3 linked regions of the Cytobacillus luteolus genome follow. The protein of the gene in region 2 interacts with the protein of the main gene of each other region in a pairwise test. Links are inferred from orthologs where the notes say so. Each region holds a gene or a part of one and is shown on either strand. Other genes may lie near its edges. The genes, in order: J2Z26_RS18955, J2Z26_RS07615 and sda.

The links.
Region 1: the proteins of J2Z26_RS07615 (region 2) and J2Z26_RS18955 interact in binary tests that used the Bacillus subtilis proteins (3 or more experiments, as listed by UniProt). The link is inferred for Cytobacillus luteolus from one-to-one orthologs.
Region 3: the proteins of J2Z26_RS07615 (region 2) and sda interact in binary tests that used the Bacillus subtilis proteins (3 or more experiments, as listed by UniProt). The link is inferred for Cytobacillus luteolus from one-to-one orthologs.

The regions. Positions count from the first base shown.
Region 1 is NZ_JAGGKM010000007.1:192,574-195,669, reverse strand. The notes cover bases 77-3,007. They hold J2Z26_RS18955 (response regulator), read right to left. Parts: upstream 1,761-3,007; coding sequence 1,392-1,760; downstream 77-1,391. Other genes in these bases: J2Z26_RS18945 (CTP synthase), read right to left, coding at 2,595-3,007; J2Z26_RS18950 (DUF2529 domain-containing protein), read left to right, coding at 1,998-2,552; J2Z26_RS18960 (class II fructose-bisphosphate aldolase), read right to left, coding at 77-844. Also shown: more of J2Z26_RS18960, read right to left, coding at 1-76; more of J2Z26_RS18945, read right to left, coding at 3,008-3,096. UniProt on the Bacillus subtilis protein: Key element in the phosphorelay regulating sporulation initiation. Phosphorylation of spo0B during sporulation initiation.
Region 2 is NZ_JAGGKM010000002.1:552,342-555,485, forward strand. Bases 42-3,020 are described here. They hold J2Z26_RS07615 (PAS domain S-box protein), read right to left. Parts: upstream 2,463-3,020; coding sequence 621-2,462; downstream 42-620. Other genes in these bases: J2Z26_RS07610 (aminotransferase A), read left to right, coding at 42-279; J2Z26_RS07620 (phosphotriesterase family protein), read right to left, coding at 2,655-3,020. Outside these bases: more of J2Z26_RS07610, read left to right, coding at 1-41; more of J2Z26_RS07620, read right to left, coding at 3,021-3,144. UniProt on the Bacillus subtilis protein: Phosphorylates the sporulation-regulatory proteins spo0A and spo0F. It also autophosphorylates in the presence of ATP.
Region 3 is NZ_JAGGKM010000004.1:123,035-126,125, reverse strand. What follows is about bases 40-2,965. They hold sda (sporulation histidine kinase inhibitor Sda), read right to left. Parts: upstream 1,610-2,965; coding sequence 1,469-1,609; downstream 40-1,468. Other genes in these bases: yqeH (ribosome biogenesis GTPase YqeH), read left to right, coding at 2,543-2,965; J2Z26_RS12675 (YqeG family HAD IIIA-type phosphatase), read left to right, coding at 2,025-2,540; J2Z26_RS12685 (phosphatidylserine decarboxylase), read left to right, coding at 658-1,446; J2Z26_RS12690 (M3 family oligoendopeptidase), read left to right, coding at 40-303. In the rest of the region: more of J2Z26_RS12690, read left to right, coding at 1-39; more of yqeH, read left to right, coding at 2,966-3,091. UniProt on the Bacillus subtilis protein: Mediates a developmental checkpoint inhibiting initiation of sporulation (by preventing phosphorylation of spo0A) in response to defects in the replication initiation machinery.

The sequences.
Region 1 (3,096 bases), on a different replicon or contig from region 2:
CAAATTCACGCATTTTGCCTTTTACAGTTTCTCTAATTGCATCTCTAGCTGGGCCTAAGAATTTACGTGGATCGTATTCATTCGGCTTTTCAGCTAAAACTTCACGAATAACTTTCGCAGATGAAATTTGATTTTCTGTATTTACATTAATTTTTGCAGTACCTAATGAAATGGCTTTTTGGATGTCTTTTGTTGGAATTCCTGTTCCTCCGTGTAACACTAGAGGAATACCTGTTAATTCCATAACTTCCTTCATGCGATCAAATCCTAAGTTCGGTTCACCTTTGTAAGGCCCATGTACTGAACCTAATGCTGGTGCAAAGCAATCTACACCTGTTTCGCGAACTAGTTGATCACACTCTGATGGAATTGCATATGCTGCTTCTGCATCGTCAACGATTAAGTCATCTTCTTGACCACCAATACGACCAAGTTCTGCTTCTACAGATACACCATGAATGTGTGCTAATTCAACTACTTTTTTAGTGATTGCGATATTTTCTTCAAGTGGATGGTGAGACCCGTCTATCATAACTGATGTAAATCCAGCATGAATTGCCTCAGCACATTTTTCAAAACTTGAACCATGGTCTAGGTGGATTGCAACTGGAACTGTCACTTTATAATCCTCCATAAGTGCTTTAACCATAGCAACAACTGTTTTGAAACCGCCCATATAACGAGCTGCCCCTTCAGATACACCACAGATAACTGGTGAGTTTTCCTCTTGAGCTGCTTGTAAAATTGCTTGAGTAAATTCTAGGTTATTTAGATTGAATTGACCAACTGCATATCCCTCTGCTTTTGCTTTGTTAAGCATTTCTGTCATTGAAACTAAAGGCATGACTTTATCCTCCTTATGTACGTATACTTACCTGTTCCCAAAGTTCCTATTTAGTAGGATTACCCTTGACGATAAATGATATGTATCTTTAAAGAGGTAGTTGATAATTACCTCTTAAGGTAAAAACTTTAGGTTATTTACAGTACATAGCATATCAACTAAAAAAAGAATGCGCAATAACTATAAAAACGCTCTAAATCATTGAAACCACGCTATTCTTATGTGTAAGCTCTTACATTGATTTATGAATTTTTTGCGACATCAGTTTTAAGTTACCTTGATAATAGTTTGTTAAATGGCTCATAGGTGTTATTCGCTAGAATCCACTCGCTTTCCGCGGGAGGAATATTGAAAAAGCCATACTGCCGGCTTTTTCAAAGGACGATTCCTCTTCGGGCAGTCCGGGAGCCTCCTCGGCGCTTTGCGCCTGTGGGGTCTCCCGTTGACGTGCTACTCCCGCAGGAGTCTCGTCGATTCTAGCGAATAACCAACTCAACATATGTTAATTTGCTTCATATACTTTAAAGTTTGTATGTAGCTAGTAAAACTATGACCCAACCTTAACATGCTTTTTAACAGCTGCACGAATTTCGTCAATGTCGAAAGGTTTTGCGAAGTGAGTAATGGCTCCTAGATCTTTCGCTTCTTGAATCATGTCTAGCTCGCCATAGGCAGTCATAATAATTACTCGAATTTCCTGATTAATTGCTTTTAATCGCTTTAAAATTTCAATTCCATCCATTCCAGGAATTTTCATATCAAGTAAAACAAGATCAGGAGAATGCTTCTCTACGATATCAATAGCCTGATATCCATTAGCCGCTTGAAATGTTGTATATCCTTCTTTTTGAAATACTTCATTTAGTAAGATACGAATTCCATACTGATCGTCCACAATTAAAATTTTCTCCGTCATCTGTCACAACACCTCTAAAGTTTATTTTATTATTAATAAGAATTTCATTGTTTAAGTAAAAACGGTGATACATCATATTTTCATTAGCATTATCTATCATCTTTGTATTCTACTAAACCTTCTCACATTCCTCCTTTTTTTGACAAGAGGTTATCGACAAATTACTTCCTAATTCGTTTTTTTTCGATTTATTTATATAATAGAGGTAGAAAATGTGAAGAAAGGAGTCGAATTATTATGTTGAAAATTTTCACAACACAGCTTCAAGGCTTGTTTACAAAAATACATGACAAAGAACTATTGTCGATTGAGGATGGAGCAAGACTATTAGCACAAGCTGCCATTGGCGAAGGTATCATTTACATACACGGTTTTGCTGAAATGGAGGCCGTTACTCTTGAAGCCACAATCGGACAGGAGCCAATGATATCCGCAGCACGACTTATAGACGATACTAAACAGATGGCTGAAGTTAGTCCTGTCGATCGAGTTCTGCTTGTCACCCGTTTTTCAACAGATGAGGATGCAATTGAATTGGCACAAACCCTTACAACTAAGGGGATTGAAGTTGTTGCAATCTCTGCTCTAGTACCGAATAGTGAAGGTCCATCTCTAGATAAAATTGTGGATATTTATATTGATTCAAAGTTAGGTAAACCGCTCATTCCAGATGATGATGGCAACCGTTTTGGTTTTCCTTCCATCATCACAGCACTTTATGCCTACTATGGGCTAGCCTTTTCTATTAAAGAGATGGTTGAAGAATACTTGGAAGAAGAGGAAGAAGAATAAAGTAAAAAATCCTAGTGCAGCCTGTGCACTAGGATTTTCAATTTAAAGTTGCTCTGAATGAACCAGTGAAGCACGGATAAATTCACGGAACAAAGGCTGTGGTCTTGTTGGGCGTGATTTGAACTCTGGGTGGAATTGTGATGCTACAAACCAAGGGTGGTCCTTAAGTTCAATAATTTCAACTAATCGACCATCTGGGCTTGTACCAGAGAAAATAAATCCTTTTGCTTCCATAGCTTGACGATAATAGTTGTTAAACTCATAGCGATGGCGGTGACGCTCATACACCACTTCATCTTGATAAGCTTCAAACGCTTTTGTACCTTCTTCTAGTTTGCAAGGGAATACCCCAAGACGAAGTGTCCCGCCTAGATCTTCAATATCCTTTTGCTCAGGTAAAAGGTCAATAATTGGGTTTGTCGTCTCAGGATTGATTTCTGCAGAATGGGCATCTTTTAATCCAAGAACATTACGAGCAAATTCTACAGAAGCTAATTGCATTCCTAAACAAATTCCTAGTAAAGGAATCTTATTTTCACGAGCA
Region 2 (3,144 bases):
AAGCGTCTAGATTATGTATATAATCGTCTTGTAGCTATGAATATTGATGTTGTTAAACCAAATGGAGCTTTCTATCTATTCCCGTCTATTGAAAAATTTGGAATGTCATCATTTGATTTAGCTATGAAGCTTGTAAAAGAAGCTGGAATAGCCGTTGTACCAGGGAGTGCTTTCTCAACCTACGGTGAAGGCTATGTTCGTTTATCCTATGCCTACTCAATGGAAACACTAGAAAAAGCACTAGACCGATTAGAAACATTCGTAAAGACACATTCCTAAGAAACAACAAAAGCCATGACAGCATTCATGGCTTTTTTCTGTTTATATGTTAGATAAATTTTGATATATTGTGTTCCAGATGGTGAGTGGATTGTAGCGGAAGACACTTGACTCCTGCGGGAAATAGAGGAAAGGTCGAGACCCCGCAGACGGAACGTCGAGGAGGCTCGACTTCCTCCCCGATGGGAATCCGCCCTTGAAAAAGCCGGCAGTTGGGCTTTTTCATGATTCCCCGCGGAAAGCAAGTGCCTGCAGCGCAAAGGAACGGTCAAGATTCAGATTAAACAAAAACATTTTGTAAGAAAAGATTATTTGCCGATTTTTTGACTAAAGTATTTAGGTTAGTCTTCAAGCGGTAACGCAACTGTTATAGTTGTACCTTTATTCATCTCACTAGAAATTGTAATCGTTCCCTGATGATTTTCAATAATTTTAAAACTAACCATAAGTCCTAGACCTGTACCTTTTTCTTTTGTCGTGTAAAAAGGTTCACCAATACGTTTTACAATGTGTTCTGGAATTCCAACACCTTCATCCATAACAGAGATACTAATCTGTTTATCTAAAACTTCAGTCGAGATTGTAATTACTCCACCATTAGGCATTGCATCAATCGCATTCTTGATAAGATTAATAAACACCTGCTTTATTTGGTTTTCATCACACATTATTATAGATTCTGTTTTCATAAAGGACAAATTCAATTGAATATTATTCATAATCGCTTGTGTTTCAAGTAATGTCATTACATCTTTAATAAGTATTTCAATATTTGTTCTCTTAAACCTTATTTCTGTAGGCTTTGATAAAACCAACAGTTCACTTAGAATCGCTTCAATCCGATTTAATTCAGATTCTACTATATCAAAATATTGCTGTTGTTGGTCCGTTTTTATGAGTTGGAAAAATCCTTTTATAGCGGTCAATGGATTTCTTATTTCATGTGCAATTCCTGCTGCTAACTGTCCTGCAATTGAAAGTTTTTCAGACTTGAGCATTAGTTCTTCGGCTTGTTTTCGTTCTGTAATATCACGAATAATCACTTGAATGGCCGGCTCGCCAAAATACGTTGTAGGAATGAATATTTGCTCAGAGTAAAGTTCCTTTCCTGAAGCTGTATACCAGGTTTGTTTACTCTTTTTTTCTTTCTTTTCCGAGAGGACAAGATCTATCATTTCATCAATTTTCGAATGCTCCTCTAAATGAAGATATTTATAAATACTTGTTCCTAGCATCTCTGTATAACTTCCAGCCTCGAACATTTTTACACCAGATTCATTAATAAATACCCACCGGTTGTCATATACCACCGCTATTGTATCAATAGAGTTATGGATTATGTTTTGATATCGTTCTCTACTTTTTTGAAGGATTCCTTGAAAGTTTTTTCGAGAAGAGATATCGTCTAATACAAAATACTCAAAAAGATGCCCTTGCAGTGTTACTGAAGACAGTCGTACATCTACATCAATAATTGAATGGTCTAATCTTTGCCATTTTTCCTCAATAACACCCACTGTGTAACCGTCATGAATGGACTTTAACCTTTTCTCTATAACAATATGAAAGGGTACAAGTGCGAACTGATAGATGTCTAGTCCAATAATGTCTTCTTTCTTTCTAGCACCTAACAATCGTCTTGATGCTTCATTAACATACACAATTCTTCCATTATCGGCTAGGATAATAGCATAAGGGGTAACCTCCACTAAAGAAAATGAATCTTCCTTAGTAAAGAGCAACTCAGTCTCCTCTTTTTTACTAGTCGACAGAAGCTCTAGTGTAGGTTTACTTCTTAATGTATCTTGATTATTTACAGTTATTTGTAATAAAATTTCTTCCGCGTTAGATGAGCGGGACTTTTTAACTAGGTCTATTTTACTATCAACCCATAAGTATGTTTTATCCTTATGAAGGATCCTGAATGTGCAAGGTTCATGAGTTGTTTCATTAAAAAAATAACTTTCTACTAAAAATTGGTCATCCTCATGGATAAAGCTTTTAATATATGTACCAATTAACTCACTTTGGGAGAATCCTAGAATTTCCTCACAGTTTGAGGATATATAAAGAACTTTACCACTTGAATTAACAGATAATACTAGATGCACAAATGAAATATCATTTACTGTTTCATTTACAAAAGAATGATTGGTTGAGAAAGCTCCTGTTTCTGGTTTCATTGGTAGAATATATCCCCCCTTAATAAGGTGATCAGTAGAAAACCTATGATTCACTTTTTTAGCTGCAAATTCATCTACTTCTACCTTAATTTAGAAATATTATTCAAGCTATAGGAATTAATGCTTAATTTAAAAGGAATTTTTTGGAACAAAGCAAAAACTAGGTACTATGACCTAGTTTGCTTGATAATATTATGTTAATCTTTCAGCTCTTTGGGTCATAAATAATGATTTTGGATTATGCAGAAAGAGTTTATCTATCGTAGTCTCTGAAACTCCCTTTTCGCGTAATTGTGGGATAATTGACTCAAATAGATAGGTTGGATGCCAGTTCGCCATTATCTCAACAAGTGGCTCTGGAAGAACTGGTGGTCGACCTAGCCACACATTTACAGTGTCATGAGAAAGCATTATACGATCTTCATAGCCATCATTAAGTAATTTTAGTAAGATTTCAATTCTCTCTGTATCAAAAGGTGTTCCAACCATTCCTTGGATACCAAAGCGATCAAGTGCGATATTTACCCCGTATTCTAATGTTTCTTTATGATAGGAAGGGTTTGTATTCCCACACATATGGCCAATAACGATTCGATTAGGAGCAACACCCTTACTCACAAGTAATTGGGCCTGTTCTGGACCCATGGTACCTTCTTGTGTATGAGTTAAAATAGTAACCCCA
Region 3 (3,091 bases), on a different replicon or contig from region 2:
GATCAATATCACCCATCATTCTGGGCTTCAAAAATGCATTTCTATATCACAGGCGTTCCTTTCTATAACTTCCCGTATACGTTTGGCTACCTATTCTCACTAGGTATCTATGCTAAAGCACTTGAAGAAGGTACAGATTACGAAGAAAAATACATTGCACTATTAAAAGACACTGCTAGCATGACAGTCGAAGACCTAGCCCAAAAACACCTAGGAGTAGACCTAACCCAACCAGAATTCTGGGACAAAGCAGTCAAACTATCAATAAAAGACGTAGAAGAATTCTTATCACTCACAAACTAATTACGGAAAGCACTTATCTTAAGTTGATAAGTGCTTTTTTTATATGGCTAATTAAAGTCAATGTTAATTTTAACACTATGTTGATTTCAGCCGAAGGCACAAGACTCCTGCGGGAGCAGCGCGTCAAAGTGAGACCCCGCAGGAGCAACGCGACGAGGAGGCTCACGGACCGTCCGCGGAAAGCGAGTGCCTTCGGCTAAAATCAACAAGTAAGTGTGAAACCTACATATATAAAAAGGGGTATCAATTATACAGCCAATGAAATAATAATAGTAGACATCCAAGCTAAGTGTTATAATAGCACTCGTGGAAAAGTATACCTATCTGATTCAAGCCCTGTAGGAGGAAGATTCATTGCTTACATATGTTTATCGTTTCCTAATCGAATTAACAAATAACCGTTTCGTCTCCAATGCTCTAAAAAAGTTTGCTCAATCAAAATACAGTTCGTTTATCATACCTTCATTTGCATCCACCTATAAAATTAACCAAGATGAAATGGAAGGCACGTTGGATAACTATAATACCTTACATAGCTTTTTTATTCGAAAGCTTAAAGAAGGAAACAGACCAGTAGACCAATCATTAGACTCCATAGTAAGTCCGGTTGATGCTGTATTTGAAAAACATGGACTAATCACTGAAAAAAATATAATTGAAGTGAAAGCTAAACCCTATTCCGCTCGCGAGATGTTAGGAGATGACAACGCACTGCAAAAGTACATTGGTGGTACATTTGTCCTTCTCTATTTAAGTCCAAGTCACTACCATAGAATTCATAGCCCAACAACAGGAGTAATAACGAATCAATGGACTCTTGGTACCAAATCCTATCCGGTCAACAAACTAGGGTTAAAGTACGGAAAAGACCCTCTATCGAAAAATTATCGAACGATCACTGAGGTAAAGCAACCGGGTGGCCAGCATATGGCGATTGTAAAAGTGGGTGCGATGTTTGTAAATAGTATTGAAACAACTCATAAAAATGAGGCATTATCAAAAGGTGAAGAAATTGCGTATTTTACATTTGGATCAACAGTTGTTTTATTATTTGAAAAGAACAGTTTTCAGCCTTTAGCTACTCTAAAAGAGGGAACAGAAGTCAAAGTAGGAGAAAAGATTGGAACTATAAAAGAGCAATAAAAAAGAGCCAGTAAGTGGCTCTTTAAGATGATACTCTAATTCTATGTGATAAAGATCTACGTTTAATTTCTGTCTCAATCAAAAGGATGAAATCACTGCTCAGTCTTAATTCTCTTGCTTTAAAATATGATTCGATTAACAATTCATCAGATAATTTTCTCATAATGGCCTGCCACTTTTGGCAAGTCACCTCCTAAAATAATTATTGATATTAAAGGGGTAAATAAGTTCTAAAATCTATATAATGTAAATACAATAGTAGGTTATGTCATGCTTGTACCCTTACTCTATCATGAATAAACGTATAGAACAATCGTTCTGTTATCCACAGAAAAAAGTGGATAACCTGTTGATATGTTGTTGGTAAATCTTAGAAAACTATAATTATCAATATGGAAAATGTGTATAAGTTTATCCACAAGTGTTGAAACGGAAGGACTTTTGTCGAAAAATTTTTGTATTTTGTTAAAAATTCTTCTATTTTAGCCGAATATTGTCATATTTTTTGAAAGATATGAGTATTTTCGATATGATGTAATGCAGAATTACTAATAAAAAGACGAGGGTGTGTAACACAAGTGTTAAAACTATTTCTACCGGATGAACATGTGAAGAGTGTATTTGAAATATCACCTAAAAGCTTAGTGGAGCGTGGCATAAAAGGAATTATTACAGACTTAGATAACACATTAGTAGAGTGGGATCGTCCGAATGCTACGCCTAAGCTTATAAATTGGTTTAAAGAAATGAAAGATGAGGGAATCATGGTAACAATTGTTTCAAATAATAATGAGCAAAGGGTAAAGGACTTTTCTGATCCCCTAGAGATTCCCTTTATATTTGAAGCTAGAAAACCACTAATTCGTGCTTTTAAAAGGGCACAGATAAATATGAAACTAAAACCTGAAGAATTAGTTGTAATCGGTGACCAACTACTTACTGATGTTTTAGGAGGTAACCGAACTGGACTACACACAATATTAGTTGTACCTGTGGCACAAACAGATGGTTTTTTTACGAGAATAAATCGCAGAGTAGAACGCAGATTGCTGTCGTGGATGAAGCGTAAAGGTATGTTATATTGGGAGGAATAAAATTGGAATTACAGGATTATTCTTGTGTTGGATGTGGAATTAACATTCAAACTGAAGATAAAGAAGGAATTGGTTATGCACCTAAATCGGCATTAGAGAAAGATCAAATTATTTGTCAAAGGTGTTTTCGGTTAAAGCATTATAATGAAATTCAAGATGTACCATTAAATGATGATGACTTTTTAAAAATATTAAATGGTCTTGGTAATACTGATTCATTAATTGTGAAAATAGTTGATATATTTGACTTTAATGGTAGTTGGTTGCCTGGGTTACATCGATTTGTAGGTAAAAATAATATTATTCTCGTAGGGAATAAAGTAGATCTATTACCAAAATCAGTGAAACACAATAAGCTGATCAACTGGATGAAGCAATCCTCAAAGGAACTAGGTTTAAATCCTGTGGATGTGTATTTAGTTAGTGCTGCAAAAGGACAAGGGATTACAGAAATTGCAGAAGCAATTGAGCGCCATAGAAATGGAAAAGATGTGTATGTTGTTGGTTGTACGAATGTTGGGAAATCAACATTTATTAACCGTATCATTAAA